2 regions of the Mesorhizobium sp. Arg314 genome follow, and region 2 is predicted to be linked to the other one. Evidence: riboswitches for the same ligand, from Rfam matches in the RefSeq annotation. Region 2 holds a riboswitch; the other holds the start of a gene.

Region 1 (7,203 bases), on a different contig from region 2:
CGCGCGAGGCGCTGCGCCAGCTCGATGCGCTGCGGCGTGTTCGGGTGCGTCGCCAGGAAGTCGAGGCTGGCGTCGGTGGCGCCGCTGACCGAGCGGAAATCGGTATAGGCCGACATCGACTGCAGGAAGCGGCCGGCGGCATAGGGATCATAGCCCGCCTCGCCGATCGACTTGATGCCGATGGCGTCGGCCTGCAGTTCCTGGTTGCGCGAGAATTGCGCGAGCCTCAGCTTGCCACGGATGAGTGCCGCCTTGGCGGTTGGACTGTCGCCGAGCACGTCGGAAACCACCTTGGTCGCCAGGCCTTCCTCGGCCTCGAGCTGCTGCCGCTGCAGCCCATGATTGGCGGTGACGTGGCCCATCTCATGCGCGATGACGGCGGCAAGCTCGGAGGAATCGTTAGCCAGCGCCAGCAGGCCTCGCGTCACGTAGAGATAACCGCCCGGCAGCGCGAAGGCGTTGACGTTGGGCGAATTGAGGATGGTGATGCGATAGGTCTGGGTCGGATTGGCCGACACCACCGTCAGGTTGCCGACGACCTTGGCCACCATGCGCTCGAGCTTGGGGTCGGAATACTCGCCGCCATAGGTGGCCAGGATGCGCGGATGCTGCGCCTTCGCCATTTCGGCGAGCTTGGCGTTGGCGACGACATTGTCGACGGTGATCGGCTTGTCGGAAGGCTGGAAGCCGCTCTCCTGCACATCCGGCGGCGTGAACATCTGGCAGCTCGCCAGCACGGCAACGCTCGCCAGCGCGAAAAATCGTGCCAGCGGCCTCATCCACACCTTCTCAGCGCCGGTCGACAGATCGGCTTCCTTTCGAAATCTTTCGGCAAATCACGTCCCCCCCGGAACCAGCATGGCCGGACCTAGCCACACTCCCCCGGACAAGGCAAGCAAACGCCGGATCGCTCGTTGCCGGTTTGGCCGTAAATTATGTCCGCTTCCGGGCAATATGTTGTGATCCGGCAACGGTGCCGCCTCGATCGCCGATATAGCGCCGGAAGGCGTCCGGTCCAGATCGATCGAAGAAATCATCGGCCGGGCCGGTCGCCGCGATTGTGCCTTCATCGAGGAATGCGACGTCCTGGCCGATGCGACGCGCATCTTCGGGCTGATGCGTGACGAAGAGCACCGTCATTTTGCGCTCGGCGTGGATGCCGGCGACAAGGTCGAGCATGTCGTCGCGCAGCGCCGGGCCGAGCGACGCGAAAGGTTCGTCGAGCAGCAATACCGGCCGGTCGCGCAGCAGCACTCTCGCCAGCGCCACGCGCTGCCGCTCGCCGCCGGAAAGCTCGCGCGGCAGCCGCTTTTCCTTGCCCGCCAGGCCAACCCGCGCCAACGCCTCGACGACCGCCGCCCGATCGGCGTCACCGAGCTTCAGCGACGCCGAGCGGCCGAGCCCGACATTGGCTTCGACCGAAAGATGCGCAAACAGGTTGTTTTCCTGGAACACCATCGACACCGGCCGCGCCGAAGGCGGCGCGTCGCCGAGATCGATGCCGCCGATCAGCACCTTGCCTGTACCAGGCGTTTCGAAGCCAGCTATCAGATTGAGCAGCGTCGACTTGCCGGAGCCGCTCGGTCCCATGATGGCGGTGATCCTGCCGGCGGCGAATTCGGCGTCGAAGCGGAAGGACGCCTCGCCATAGCTGAACGAGACGCCGTCCAACGCAACAGCGAGGCCGTTTTGCGCGGCGGTGCCGTTGATGGTCGTCGTCATGAGCTTCCTTCCCGCCCCAACCAGTCGGCGACGACCACCAGCATCAGGCAGACGAGGCCGAGCAGCAAGGCAAGTCCCGCGGCGTCGGCCGTCCGGTAGCTGCCCATGCGCGCCAGCAGAAGATAGGGCAAGGTCTGCACGGAATCGCTGCCGAACAGCGCGATCACGCCGAGATCGCCAAGCGACAGCGCCATGGCGAAGGCAAAGCCAGTGGCCAAAGGCCGCCTGAGCGACGGCCAGTCGACCAGGCGCAGCCGGGTCCAGCCGGATATGCCGAGCGCCAGGCAAAGCCGCTCGTGACGTTCGCTGGCCGCGTCATAGGCGGGGCGAATGGCCCGGATGGCGAAGGGCATCGCCATCACTGCGTTGACGGCGACGACCATGATCGGCGCGATGGCAAAGACATCGGTGACCCCGCGCAGCGCCAGGAACCAGCCGGCGCCGAGCACGATCGGCGGCACGACCAGCACGAAGCCGGCGCCGGTGTCGGTGGCATGTTCGAGCAGGCCCATGGCGCCGCCTGGCCTGCGCCGCAGGGCCAGCGCGCGCCGCGCCGTGATCAGCGCCAGCGACAACGTCACGCTGAGCAGCGCCGCCAGGAAGGCGAGGCCCGCGCTGGTGAGCGTGGCGCGGCGCACCGCCGCTTCACCCCCCAGCCGGCCGAGATCGGCCTCCAGGCCTGAAAGCACGGTCGCTACCATCGGTCCGGCAACGAACAGCAGGGCAAGTGCGATAAGGCCGGCGTTCAGCATGCTTTCCACCCTGCCCGTCGAAAGGTAGCGGCGCGGCGCCACCGGCAGGTTGGCATCGCCGACCGTGTTGGCGCCAAGCCGCGTGAGCACGATGACCACGATGAAGGTCAGCGCGATCTGCAGCAGCGTCAGCACGACGGCGCGCGCGGGATCGAAGTCGAAGCGCAGCGCCTGGTAGATGGCGACCTCCAGCGTCGTCGCCGCCGGACCGCCGCCCAGCGTCAGCACGATGGTGAAGGACGTGATGCAGAGCATGAAGACCAGCCCCGCAATCCCCGGCAGAGCCGCGCGCAGCACCGGCCATTCGATCAGCCGGAAGGCTGGCCGGGCGCCCATGCCAAGCTGGCTCGCCAGCCGCCAATGGTCGGCGGGAATGGTGCCCAGCGCCTCAAGGAACAGGCGCGTCGCCAAGGGCAGGTTGAAGAAGACATGGGCGACAAGGATGCCGGAGAGGCCGTATATCCCCGGCCACTCCCCGCCGCCAAGCCCGGCGAAGACGCCGGCAAAGTACCCCGCCCCGCCATAGAGCGCCAGGATACCGAGCGCGGCGACGATCGCCGGCAGTGCCAGCGGCACGGTGAACAGTTGCAGGATCAGGCGGCGGCCGGCAAAGGCCGGATGCCTCGAAAGCGCGCGCGCCACCAGCAGCGCCGGCGCGACCGACAGCAGCGTCGACAGCAGCGCCTGCCAAAGCGTGAAGCGGGCGACGCGGAAGAGGTAGCCGTCGAAGGCGGCGACAGCACCGGAGAGATCATGCGCGCCTTCGAGGGCGAGACCGGCGAAAGCGCCGCCGATCAAGACCGCGACGGCCGCGAGCGCAATGACGCCGGCGGTTGTGCGGGGATCGCTGGGATGGGGCGTTGCCATTCCCGCCTAGCCAAACACACTGAATGGCTTGGGTAAGGTGGAAGCATTATCTGCGTCGAGTTCCCGCCCACCCCCCTCTGTCCTGCCGGACATCTCCCCCGCAAGGGGGGAGATTGGCAGCTTCGATCGCCGTGCCACTCTTGCAACGTTGGCGATTGGCGAAAGTGGCCGAGCGCTTGATCTCCCCCCTTGCGGGGGAGATGGCCGGCAGGCCAGAGGGGGGTGTTCAAGCGCCATCCTGAAGCCTACTTGCTCATCACCGCCAGCCACTCATCCACCCACGCCTTGCGGTTGGCCGCGACCTCTTGCGGGCTGAACAGCAAGGTCTTGGTCGGCTTCACCAGTTTGTCGAAGGCCGGGTTGAGCGGCTTGTCGGTCTTGCCGGCCGGGAACATCCAGTTGGTTTCCGGAATGACATCCTGGAATTTCGGCCCTGTCATGAAGGCGATGAACTTTTGCGCCAGCGGGTTCGTAGCGCCCGTCGTGGTGATGCCCGCCACTTCGATCTGCAGGTATTCGCCTTCCTCGAAAGAAGCGGCCTGGTAGCGCTCGGTGTTCTCGGCCACCATGTGGTAGGCCGGCGAGGTGGTATAGGACAGCACCATCGGTGCCTCGCCCTTGGTGAACAGGCCATAGGCCTCGCTCCAGCCCGGCGTCACCGTCAGCACCTTCGGCTTGAGCTTTGCCCAGGCCTCCGGCGTTTTGTCGCCATAGACCGACTTCACCCACAGAAGCAGGCCGAGGCCCGGCGTCGAGGTGCGCGGATCCTGGATCACGATCTTGTCCGTGCCGGCGCCCTCGACCAGGTCCTTCAGGCTCTTGGGCGGGGTTTTCAGCTTCTCGGTATCGTAGACGACGGCGAAATAGCCATAGTCGAAGGGCACGAAAGTGTCGTCTTTCCAGCCGCCGGGCACATTGATGCCGGAGACTTCGCCATGCGGCGCGAACAGGCCGCTCGCCTTGGCATCTGCGGTGAGATTGGTGTCGAGGCCGAGCACGATGTCGGCCTTGGTGCTGGCACCCTCCAGCTTGACGCGGTTGAGCAAGGCTACGCCGTCGGCGACCGAGACGAATTCGAGATCGCAGCCGCACTCGGCCTCAAATTCCTTCTTGACGGCCGGTCCAGGCCCCCAGTCGGCCGTGAAGCTTTCATAGGTGTAGATGGTGAGCTTGTCCTTTGCGGTGGCAGGCGCAACGCCTGCCAGAAGCGAAACAAGACCGGTTGCGAGAATAAGCTTGGACAATATCGCGCGCATCGGCGCCTCCTTCGTTCGAGTGACAAGGAATTGAGGCGTCGGATGGTCCGAAACGTCTAATCCCTCCGCCGGTACAAACCGGATCAGGTTCAGCGGGTTGGCTTTCGCCTCTCAGCCGGATCACGTCCGGCACCCCGTTAGAGCGTTTCGACAGATAGGCCCGGCCGAAGCGGCGCGCAAGCGGAAGTTTGCCGGGCAGCTAAAGCAATTCCAGGAAAAGTGCGCAGCGGTTTTCCGTCCGGAATTGCGCAAGGATAAAGCCTTGGAGCGGCTCTGCAATTCTATCAATCGCTGAGCCGCTCCAACGTTCGGGCGGGACCTTGGACGCGACGTGCGGCGCTGCCCGGCTTCCGTTTCGCACGCCGGGCTGGTAAGGGCCACGGCCATGGGCACATTCACCATCCTGCTTGGCGGCGAACTCATCCGCACGCCCCGGCTCGAACGCCAGATCGAGGGTTCGCGCGTCATCGCCGCGGATGCCGGCATCGGCCATGCCCGCTTGCTTGGCCTGGTGCCGGAGCTCTGGGTCGGCGATTTCGACTCGGTACCGGCGAACCTGCCGAGAGATCTGGCCGACGTGCCGCGCAAGGTCTTTCCGGCCGAGAAGGACATGACCGATGGCGAGCTCGCCATAGCGGAGGCGCTTCAGCGCGGCGCCACCAGTCTCGTGCTTGCCGGCGCCTTCGGCGGCAAGCGCGCCGACCATGCGTTCCTGCATCTGGCGCTGGCCGTGCGCTTGGCTGCTGCCGGCACGCGAGTGCTGCTGACCAGCGGCGCGCAAGAGGGCGTTCCCATCCTGCCTGGCAAGGCCAGCTTCGATTATGATGACGGCACCTTGTTTTCGGTGCTCGGTTTCTCCGAGCTTTCGGGCCTGACGGTCACCGGCGCCAAATGGCCGCTGGACCGCGTCGAGGTGGCGTTCGGCTCCTCGCTCACTATATCAAACGAGGTCAAAGGGCGGCTTGGCGTCGCGCTTGAGCGCGGCCGGGCGTTGCTTCTGGCCCACCCCTATCCCCTTCCTGAAAGCTGACATTTCCAGAAAGTTGACATGGCGCCGCCACTCCTCAATCTCGACGGCATTAAACTGACCTTCGGCGGCGCCCCGCTGCTCGACGGCGCGGCACTCAGCGCATCCGCCGGCGAGAAGATCGCGCTGGTCGGCCGCAACGGCTCGGGCAAGTCGACGCTTCTCAAGATCGCCGCCGGGATGATCGAGCCGCAGGACGGCGAGGTGTTCCGCCAGCCTTCGGCAACGGTCCGCTATCTGCCGCAGATGCCGGATATGGATGGTTTTGCCAGCGTGCGCGCCTATGTCGAGGCGGGCCTCGGCCCGGCCGACGATCCGCATCGCGCCACTTATCTGACGGAACATCTCGGCCTTACCGGCGAGGAGCGGCCGAACGACCTTTCCGGCGGCGAGGCGCGTCGCGCCGCCCTCGCCCGCGTCATGGCGCCGGAGCCCGATATCCTCCTGCTTGACGAGCCGACCAACCATCTCGACCTGTCGGTCATCGAATGGCTGGAAGAAGAACTTGCCCGCACCTCGTCGGCGGTGATCCTGATCTCGCACGACCGCCGCTTTCTCGAGCGCGTTTCGCGCGCCACGGTCTGGCTCGATCGCGGCCAGACCCGCCGGCTGGACAAGGGCTTTGCCCATTTCGAGGAATGGCGCGACCAGGTGCTGGAGGAGGAAGAGCGCGACCAGCACAAGCTCGGACGCCAGATCGTGCGCGAGGAGCACTGGCTGCGCTATGGCGTGACGGCCAGGCGCAAGCGCAACATGCGCCGCCTCGGCGAACTGCAGACGATGCGCCAGCGCTTCCGCAGCCATCGCGGCGCCGAAGGCACCGCCACTATGCTGGCGAGCGACGCCGCCGAATCCGGCAAGCTGGTGATCGAGGCCAAGGGCATCGAAAAGAGCTTCGGCGACCTCACCGTGGTCAAGGGCTTCTCGACCCGTATCCAGCGCGGCGACCGCGTCGGTCTGGTCGGACCGAACGGCGCCGGCAAGACGACGCTTCTGAAGATGCTGACCGGCGAGCTGGCGCCGGATGCCGGCGGCGTGCGGCTCGGCGTCAATCTGGAGATCGCAACGCTCGACCAGAAGCGCGAGGCCGTCGACCCGCAGGAGACCCTGGCGCATTACCTGACCGACGGTCGCGGCGAGAACCTCGTCATCAATGGCGAGCAGCGCCACGTCGTCTCCTACATGAAGGATTTCCTGTTCAAGCCGGAGCAGGCACGCACGCCGGTGCGCGAACTTTCCGGCGGCGAGCGGGCGCGGCTGCTGCTCGCCCGCGTTCTGGCCAGGCCGGCGAACTTGCTGGTGCTCGACGAGCCGACCAACGATCTCGACATGGAGACGCTGGAACTGCTGCAGGAACTGGTCGCGGGCTTTGCCGGAACCGTGATCCTGGTCAGCCACGACCGCGACTTCCTCGACCGCACCGTCACCAGCGTGATTGCGCCCGACGGCGGCGGGCGCTGGATCGAATATGCCGGCGGCTATTCCGACATGCTGGCGCAGCGCGGCGGCTCGAAGCTGGAAGACCGCAGGGCGAGGTCGAAAGCCGAGGCGAGCGAGGCTGCGCCGAAAGCCGAACAAG
Region 2 (7,203 bases):
GCATCGGCAATATGAGCCTCGATCTTGACGAGCGCCCGTGCGTCGATCAACGGTCCGATGGCGATACCCGCTTCGAAGCCATCGCCAACCGAGAGCGAGCGAACCCGCGCCGTAAATTTCTTGGCGAATTCGTCGTGCACGCCGGATTGCACATAGAGCCGGTTGGCGGAAACGCAGGTCTGCCCGGCATTTCGAAACTTTGCCTGGATCGCACCGTCGACGGCAGCATCGACATCGGCATCGTCGAAGACGATGAACGGCGCGTTCCCGCCGAGTTCGAGGCTGACTTTCTTGACCTGATCCGAGCACTGGCGCATCAGCAGCCGCCCGACTTCGGTCGAGCCCGTGAAACTGATCTTGCGCACTTTTGGATTGGCGCAGAGCTCACGCCCGACCACTGCACCTTCCGAGGCATAGATCAAATTCACGACGCCATCTGGAAAACCTGCCTGCGCCGCCAGCGCGCACATCGCGCCGGCGACGAGGGGAGTTTGCTCAGCCGGTTTCAAGACGATCGCGCAGCCGGCTGCGAGCGCCGGTGAAATCTTGCGGGCCACCATCGAAGCAGGAAAGTTCCAGGGCGTGATAGTGCCAACGACGCCGATAGGCTGCTTGATGACCAGCATGCGCCGATCCGTCGAAGGAGCGGAAATCGTCTCGCCGTAGATGCGATTGGCTTCTTCCGCGTACCATTGCAAGTAAGCGGCGGCATGTGAGACTTCCGATATTGCCTCGGGCAGCGGCTTACCCATTTCGGCGGTCAGGATTGCAGCCAGGTCATCGGTGTGATCAAGGATCAGCTGGTGCCAGCGCCACAATGTGTCGCTACGATCCCGGGCCGTCAGAGCTGCCCATTTGGCTTGCGCAACATGGGCCCTGTCGATCGCAGCTTTGGTTTGCTCGACGTCCATATCGGGAAGCTCAGCGAGCAATTCGCCGGTCGAGGGATTGAACACCTGGAACAGGCTTGGACCCCCTTGGTCGCCGCAGGATGCCAGGCGATCGAGTGCGGCGAATAGGTCCGGTTGTTTGAGATGGCGAAGCAGCGAATTGTTTATGCCCGGCACAGAAAAGCTCCTTGGGTAAGGCGACGTCTTGTTTTAGGAACATCGCGAAAAGCAGCGTAGCTGCAGCGTGACACTCGGCATTTATCCCAGCGTCACCAATTTTGTCGAACCTGGGCGACAATAGATCCCTGGCCGGCAGCCGATTGTCGAAACAGGACTCACCTGCCGCCTCAAGAGTTGACAGCCTTCCCCTAATTCGTCCAACCTAGGAACCTCACCAGGGGAGTCCCGGCAAGGGGCTGAGATACTGCTGATAGCGCGCAGTGACCCGTTGAACCTGATCCAGTTCATACTGGCGTAGGGACGGTGCGAGGTTTCGCGGGTCGGCAATCCGGCTTCGGCATTCGGGGAATCCCCGCATCCTGCGCGAAGCGTCACTTCCTTCTCATCGCGTGAACTGGGTCTCCGTTGCACTCGAGCAAGGAGGCTCACTCATGAATGCCCCAACCCCGACCGTCACCGTCGGCGAATTGCCCTCTTCGAAGAAAGTCCACAAGCCTGGCCAGCTTCACCCGCAACTGCGGGTGCCGATGCGCGAGATCTCGGTCCACCCGAGCGCCGGCGAGCCGCCTGTCACGGTCTACGATTCGTCAGGTCCCTATACTGACGCCGCGGTGGAAACCGCGATTGAGCGTGGCTTGCCGAGGTTGCGCGAGACATGGATCGAGGCACGCGGCGACGTCGAACGCTACGAGGGCCGCATTGTCAGGCCCGAAGACAATGGCTTCGTCTCCGCCGAGCGCCTGACGCCAGAATTCCCGCTGCGCAACCGGCCATTGCGTGCCACCGGAGGCCGCGCCGTCACCCAGCTCGCCTATGCGCGCGCCGGCATCATCACGCAGGAAATGGAGTTCGTCGCCATCCGCGAAAACCTCGGCCGCGAGCAGTTGCGTTCAGCTCTTCTCCGGGACGGTGAGAGCTTCGGCGCCGCGATCCCGGATTTCGTCACCCCGGAATTCGTGCGCGACGAGGTGGCGCGCGGCCGGGCCGTCATTCCCTCCAACATCAACCATCCCGAGAGCGAGCCGATGATCATCGGCCGCAATTTCCTGGTCAAGATCAACGCCAATATCGGCAACTCCGCCGTCACCTCGTCGATGGCCGAAGAGGTCGAGAAGATGGTGTGGGCGATCCGCTGGGGCGCCGATACCGTGATGGACCTATCCACCGGGCGCAACATCCACAACATCCGCGACTGGATCGTGCGCAACGCGCCGGTGCCGATCGGCACGGTGCCGATCTATCAGGCGCTGGAGAAGGTCGGCGGCATCGCCGAGGATCTGACCTGGGAGGTCTATCGCGATACGCTGATCGAACAGGCCGAGCAGGGCGTGGACTATTTCACGATCCATGCCGGCGTGCGCCTGCCCTACATCCCGCTCACCGTCGACCGCGTCACCGGCATCGTCTCGCGCGGCGGCTCGATCATGGCCAAGTGGTGCCTGCATCACCACAAGGAGAGCTTCCTCTACGAGCATTTCGAGGAGATCTGCGACATGGCCAGAGCCTATGACGTGACGTTCTCGCTCGGCGACGGCCTTCGCCCCGGCTCGATCGCCGATGCCAACGACGCTGCCCAGTTCGCCGAGCTCGAAACCTTGGGGGAACTCACCAAGATCGCCTGGGCCAAGGACTGCCAGGTGATGATCGAGGGCCCCGGCCATGTGCCGATGCACAAGATCAAGGAAAATATGGACAAGCAGCTTGCGGTCTGTGGCGAGGCACCGTTCTACACGCTGGGGCCGCTCACCACCGACATCGCGCCGGGCTACGACCACATCACATCAGGCATCGGCGCGGCGATGATCGGCTGGTTCGGAACGGCAATGCTCTGCTACGTCACGCCGAAGGAGCATCTCGGGCTGCCGGACCGCGACGACGTCAAGACCGGCGTCATTACCTACAAGATCGCCGCTCACGCCGCCGATCTGGCCAAGGGCCACCCGGCCGCCAAGATCAGGGACGACGCGCTGTCGCGGGCGCGCTTCGAATTCAGGTGGGAAGACCAGTTCAACCTCTCGCTCGATCCGGAGACGGCGCGCGCCTTCCACGACGAAACCCTGCCGAAGGAGGCGCACAAGGTGGCGCATTTCTGTTCCATGTGCGGCCCCAAATTCTGCTCCATGCGGATTTCGCACGACATCCGTGTCGAAGCCCAGAAGGAAGGGCTCGCGGCGATGGCGGCGAAGTACCGTGAAGGCGGCGACCTCTACATGCCCGTCGACAGCGTCGCGGGGAGCACAAGCACATGAAGGTGCTCATTCGCGGCGCAGGCGTTGCCGGGCTGACGCTCGCCCACGAGCTGGCGACACGCGGCGCCGATGTGACCGTAGTCGAGAAGCGCTCCGAGATTGCCGGCAATGCCTCTTGGCAGGCCGGCGGGATGCTCGCGCCCTGGTGTGAGCGCGAGAGCGCCGAAGAGGAGGTGCTGACCCTCGGGCGCGGGGCGGCCGACTGGTGGGACGCGGCCTTGCCCCACCATGTCTCGCGCAATGGCACATTGGTGCTGGCGCCTGCCCGCGACGTTGGCGAACTGGACCGGTTCGTCCGTCGCACATCCGGCTTCAGGCAGCTCGGCGCCGATGAGATCGCGGCACTTGAACCCGCTCTCGCCAGTAGGTTCGGACGCGGGCTGATCTTCGAGGGGGAAGCGCATCTCGACCCGCGCAAGGCTCTGCTTGGACTTCGAGACAACTTGCTCGGCATGGGGGTGCCGCTCGAGTTCGGCCGCAGCATCGTATCCGCAATCTCGGATATCGAGGTGGATTGCACCGGCGTCGGCGACAAACGACCGGAACTGCGCGGCGTGCGCGGCGAGATGCTCATGTTGCGAACCGGCGACATCTCGCTTGTCCGGCCCGTGCGCCTGCTTCATCCGCGCATCCCGGTATATGTCGTGCCGCGCGGGGAGAACCTGTTCATGGTTGGCGCTACGATGATCGAGTGCGATGCCGAAGGTCCGATCACCGCGCGTTCGACCATGGAGTTGCTAAGCGCCGCCTATGCGCTGCATCCGGCCTTCGGCGAAGCCGAGCTGGTCGAAGCCGGCGTCGGCGTACGTCCCGCCTTCGCCGACAACCTGCCCCGGGTCGAGCGTCACCAGGGATACGTTCGCATCAACGGCCTCTACCGCCACGGCTTCCTGCTCGCGCCGGCCATGGCGCGACAGGCAGCCGACATCATCCTGGGAAATCCTGCAGCGAAGGAGTTCGCCCTTGAAGCTCATCGTTAACGGTCAGAACCACGACGTTGCGGCCGAGACGCTTGCCACGCTTCTCACCGAACTTGATTTTGAAGGTGGCTGGCTTGCCACCGCGCTGAACGGCGAGGTCGTGCCAGCCCAGGAACGCTACCACTTCCGGCTCAGCGATGGCGACCGCATCGAAATCCTCTCACCGATGCAGGGAGGGTGATTGCAATGCTCGAGCTCTACGGACAAGAACTCTCATCCCGCCTTCTGCTCGGCACAGCACTCTATCCCTCGCCTGCCATCATGGCCGAGGCGGTGAAGGCGTCGGGCACCGAGATCGTCACCGTGTCGCTCCGCCGCGAAGGCTCCGGCGGCAAAACCGGCGGCCAGTTCTGGTCGCTGGTCCAGTCTCTGGGCGTTCGCATCCTGCCCAATACCGGCGGATGCCATTCGGTGAACGAAGCGGTCACCACGGCACGGATGGCGCGCGAGGTCTTTGGCACGAAGTGGATCAAGCTCGAGGTGATCGGCAACCAAGATACGCTGCAGCCAGACGTATTCGGGCTGGTCGAAGCCGCGAGGATCCTTGCGGCGGAAGGCTTCGAGATCTTCCCCTACACGACCGACGACCTTATCGTTGCCGAGCGCCTGCTTGATGCCGGCTGCAAGCTGCTGATGCCCTGGTGCGCGCCGATCGGCTCCGCGCGCGGGCCGCAAAATCCCGATGCGCTGCGAAGCCTGCATTGCCATTTCCCCGGCATACCGCTGATTGTCGACGCCGGCATCGGCCGCCCGTCGCATGCTGCGACCGTGATGGAGCTCGGTTACGACGCTGTGCTTCTCAACACGGCGATAGCCAAGGCAGCCGATCCCGTCGCCATGGCCGCGGCCTTCGGCAAGGCGGTGGAGGCGGGCCGCGAGGCCTATTGCGCTGGCCTGCTGGAGCCACGCGACATGGCCGTTCCCTCCACCCCCGTCATCGGCATGGCTGCATTCTCATGAAACTCGATCCATTCTACCTCATCGTCGATTCCGTCGAGTGGATCGAACGACTGGTGCCGCTTGGCGTCAAGCTGGTGCAACTGCGCATCAAGGATCAGGACGAAGCTTCACTGCGCCGAGAGGTCCGTGCCTCGAAGGCGGTGTGCAGCCGCCATGGTTGCCAGCTCATCATAAACGATTACTGGCGCCTCGCGATCGAGGAGGATTGCGATTTCGTCCATCTCGGCCAGGAAGATCTTGCCGAAGCCGATGTGAAGGCGATCCGCAAGGCCGGCATGAAACTCGGCCTCAGCACCCACGACGACGCCGAACTGGAAATCGCGCTTCAGGCCGAGCCGGACTATGTCGCCCTTGGCCCGATTTACCCGACCATCCTCAAGGCCATGAAATGGGCCCCGCAAGGACTGGACCGCATCGCCGTCTGGAAGCGGCGCGTCGGAGACCTTCCACTGGTCGCCATCGGCGGGCTTACGGTCGAGCGCATTGCCGGTGTCTTCGCGCAGGGCGCGCAATGCGCCGCGGTCGTGACCGATATCACCCGCAGCGCGCATCCCGAGGCGCGCGCACTGGAATGGCTGGCGGCGACAGCCCAATGGAGATGACGCCGCACGTGCTCATCGTCGCCGGCTCGGATTCGAGTGGCGGCGCGGGAATAGCCCGCGACATCGAGACCGTTTCCGCATTTGGACTGCGCAGTTGCCTTGCCGTGACGGCCGTTACTGTGCAGACGCACGCGGTTGTCGAGCATGTCGAGCAGATGCCGCCGGATCTTGTCGTGGCGCAGATGCTGGCCGCCCTCGCCGCCAACAGTGTGAAGGCCATCAAGATCGGAATGCTTGGCACCAACGGCGCGATCGCAAAAGCCGCGATGGTCATGCGGGATCACCCCGACATTCCGGTGGTGCTCGACCCGGTTCTCGCCTCCTCGTCCGGCGGGGCGCTGATCATGGAAGATCCTGTCGCCGCGCTGCGTGGTCATCTCATGCCGCTTTGCCGGATTGTCACGCCGAACTTGCCCGAATTGGCCGTGCTGACCGGATCGGCGATCGCAGTCGACCAGGCATGCGCTTGCCGCCAGGGTGAGGAGCTGTCGAGATCCGTCTCGACCGCCGTCCTCGTCAAGGGCGGTCATGCGCGCGGCAGGGAGGCAGTCGACCTGCTGTTGCAGCCGGACCGACTTCCGCTTCGCTTGATGGCGCCGCGCCTGCCTGGCGAGATGCGGGGGACGGGCTGTATGCTCTCCAGCGCCATTGCCGCGTCTCTTGCGCTCGGGGGGTCGCTGGAAGAAAGCGTGCGCGCTGCCAAGCACTTTGTTTTCAACGCCCTCGCTGGACCGAAACGACGTCGACGCGGCAATCCCATCGGCTTGCTCGACAGTTTTCCTCTTCCGGATGAGCAATAATCGGCGTGGGTTTACCCGCCGGCCGTCCGTGAGAGCGAATTTTTAGCTTCTCCTTGTTGAGTTCGGCGGTGACGAGGCGGCGGAGTTCGGGATCCTCGAACCAGCGCAAGGTGAACAGAGTGCGATCGATGCGGCCATTTCGCGTAGCGCGGCCGCTAGGCTGTTCTGCTACCGGTAGGCTAGCCTCGTCGCCGTTGTGATAGGCGAAGGTGATGTCGATCGAGCCGTCGTCGAGCAATTCTGCGGAGCCGTCGCCGGTGACTTCGTCCATCTCATGAAGCCTGGCCCATGTGAAGAGGGCCCGTAACCGAGATCGAGGCCGACTTGCAGGGCGCCAAAGGCCATCTCACCGTGATTGTCGGCCCCATGGTGATCGTGGCGGGTCCGCCGAGGTCGAGATAGCCGCGATCCTACAGGCAGCTTCGATGATCCGCCAGCGGCCGATCAGTTGACAGCCGGCAGGTGCGATCATGTCGGCATCGCCAGCAGCTTCGGCAACCGCACCAGGGTGCAGGCGGAGGCAGCGAAGGTGACGCCCCATC

The links. A riboswitch is a leader RNA that binds a small molecule or an ion and turns the genes downstream of it on or off. The one in region 2 is predicted to bind thiamine pyrophosphate.
Region 1: linked by a shared signal. The riboswitch ahead of thiB (thiamine ABC transporter substrate binding subunit) and the one ahead of thiC (phosphomethylpyrimidine synthase ThiC) in region 2 are both predicted to bind thiamine pyrophosphate.

Annotation. Positions count from the first base shown of each region.
Region 1 is NZ_JBSKBP010000016.1:28,404-35,606, forward strand. Features, by position in the region: gene ACWGS9_RS18610 (M48 family metalloprotease) at 1-779, opposite strand, end outside; gene thiQ (thiamine ABC transporter ATP-binding protein) at 934-1,722, opposite strand; gene thiP (thiamine/thiamine pyrophosphate ABC transporter permease) at 1,719-3,341, opposite strand; gene thiB (thiamine ABC transporter substrate binding subunit) at 3,587-4,597, opposite strand; TPP riboswitch at 4,641-4,744, opposite strand; gene ACWGS9_RS18630 (thiamine diphosphokinase) at 4,983-5,627, shown strand; gene ACWGS9_RS18635 (ABC-F family ATP-binding cassette domain-containing protein) at 5,646-7,203, shown strand, end outside.
Region 2 is NZ_JBSKBP010000090.1:1,847-9,049, reverse strand. Features, by position in the region: gene ACWGS9_RS33290 (NAD-dependent succinate-semialdehyde dehydrogenase) at 1-998, opposite strand, end outside; TPP riboswitch at 1,277-1,389, shown strand; gene thiC (phosphomethylpyrimidine synthase ThiC) at 1,502-3,319, shown strand; gene ACWGS9_RS33280 (FAD-dependent oxidoreductase) at 3,316-4,299, shown strand; gene thiS (sulfur carrier protein ThiS) at 4,283-4,480, shown strand; gene ACWGS9_RS33270 (thiazole synthase) at 4,486-5,259, shown strand; gene ACWGS9_RS33265 (thiamine phosphate synthase) at 5,256-5,861, shown strand; gene ACWGS9_RS33260 (hydroxymethylpyrimidine/phosphomethylpyrimidine kinase) at 5,852-6,661, shown strand; gene ACWGS9_RS33255 (Tn3 family transposase) at 6,576-6,932, opposite strand; partial or broken gene ACWGS9_RS33250 (IS5/IS1182 family transposase) at 7,130-7,203, opposite strand, start outside.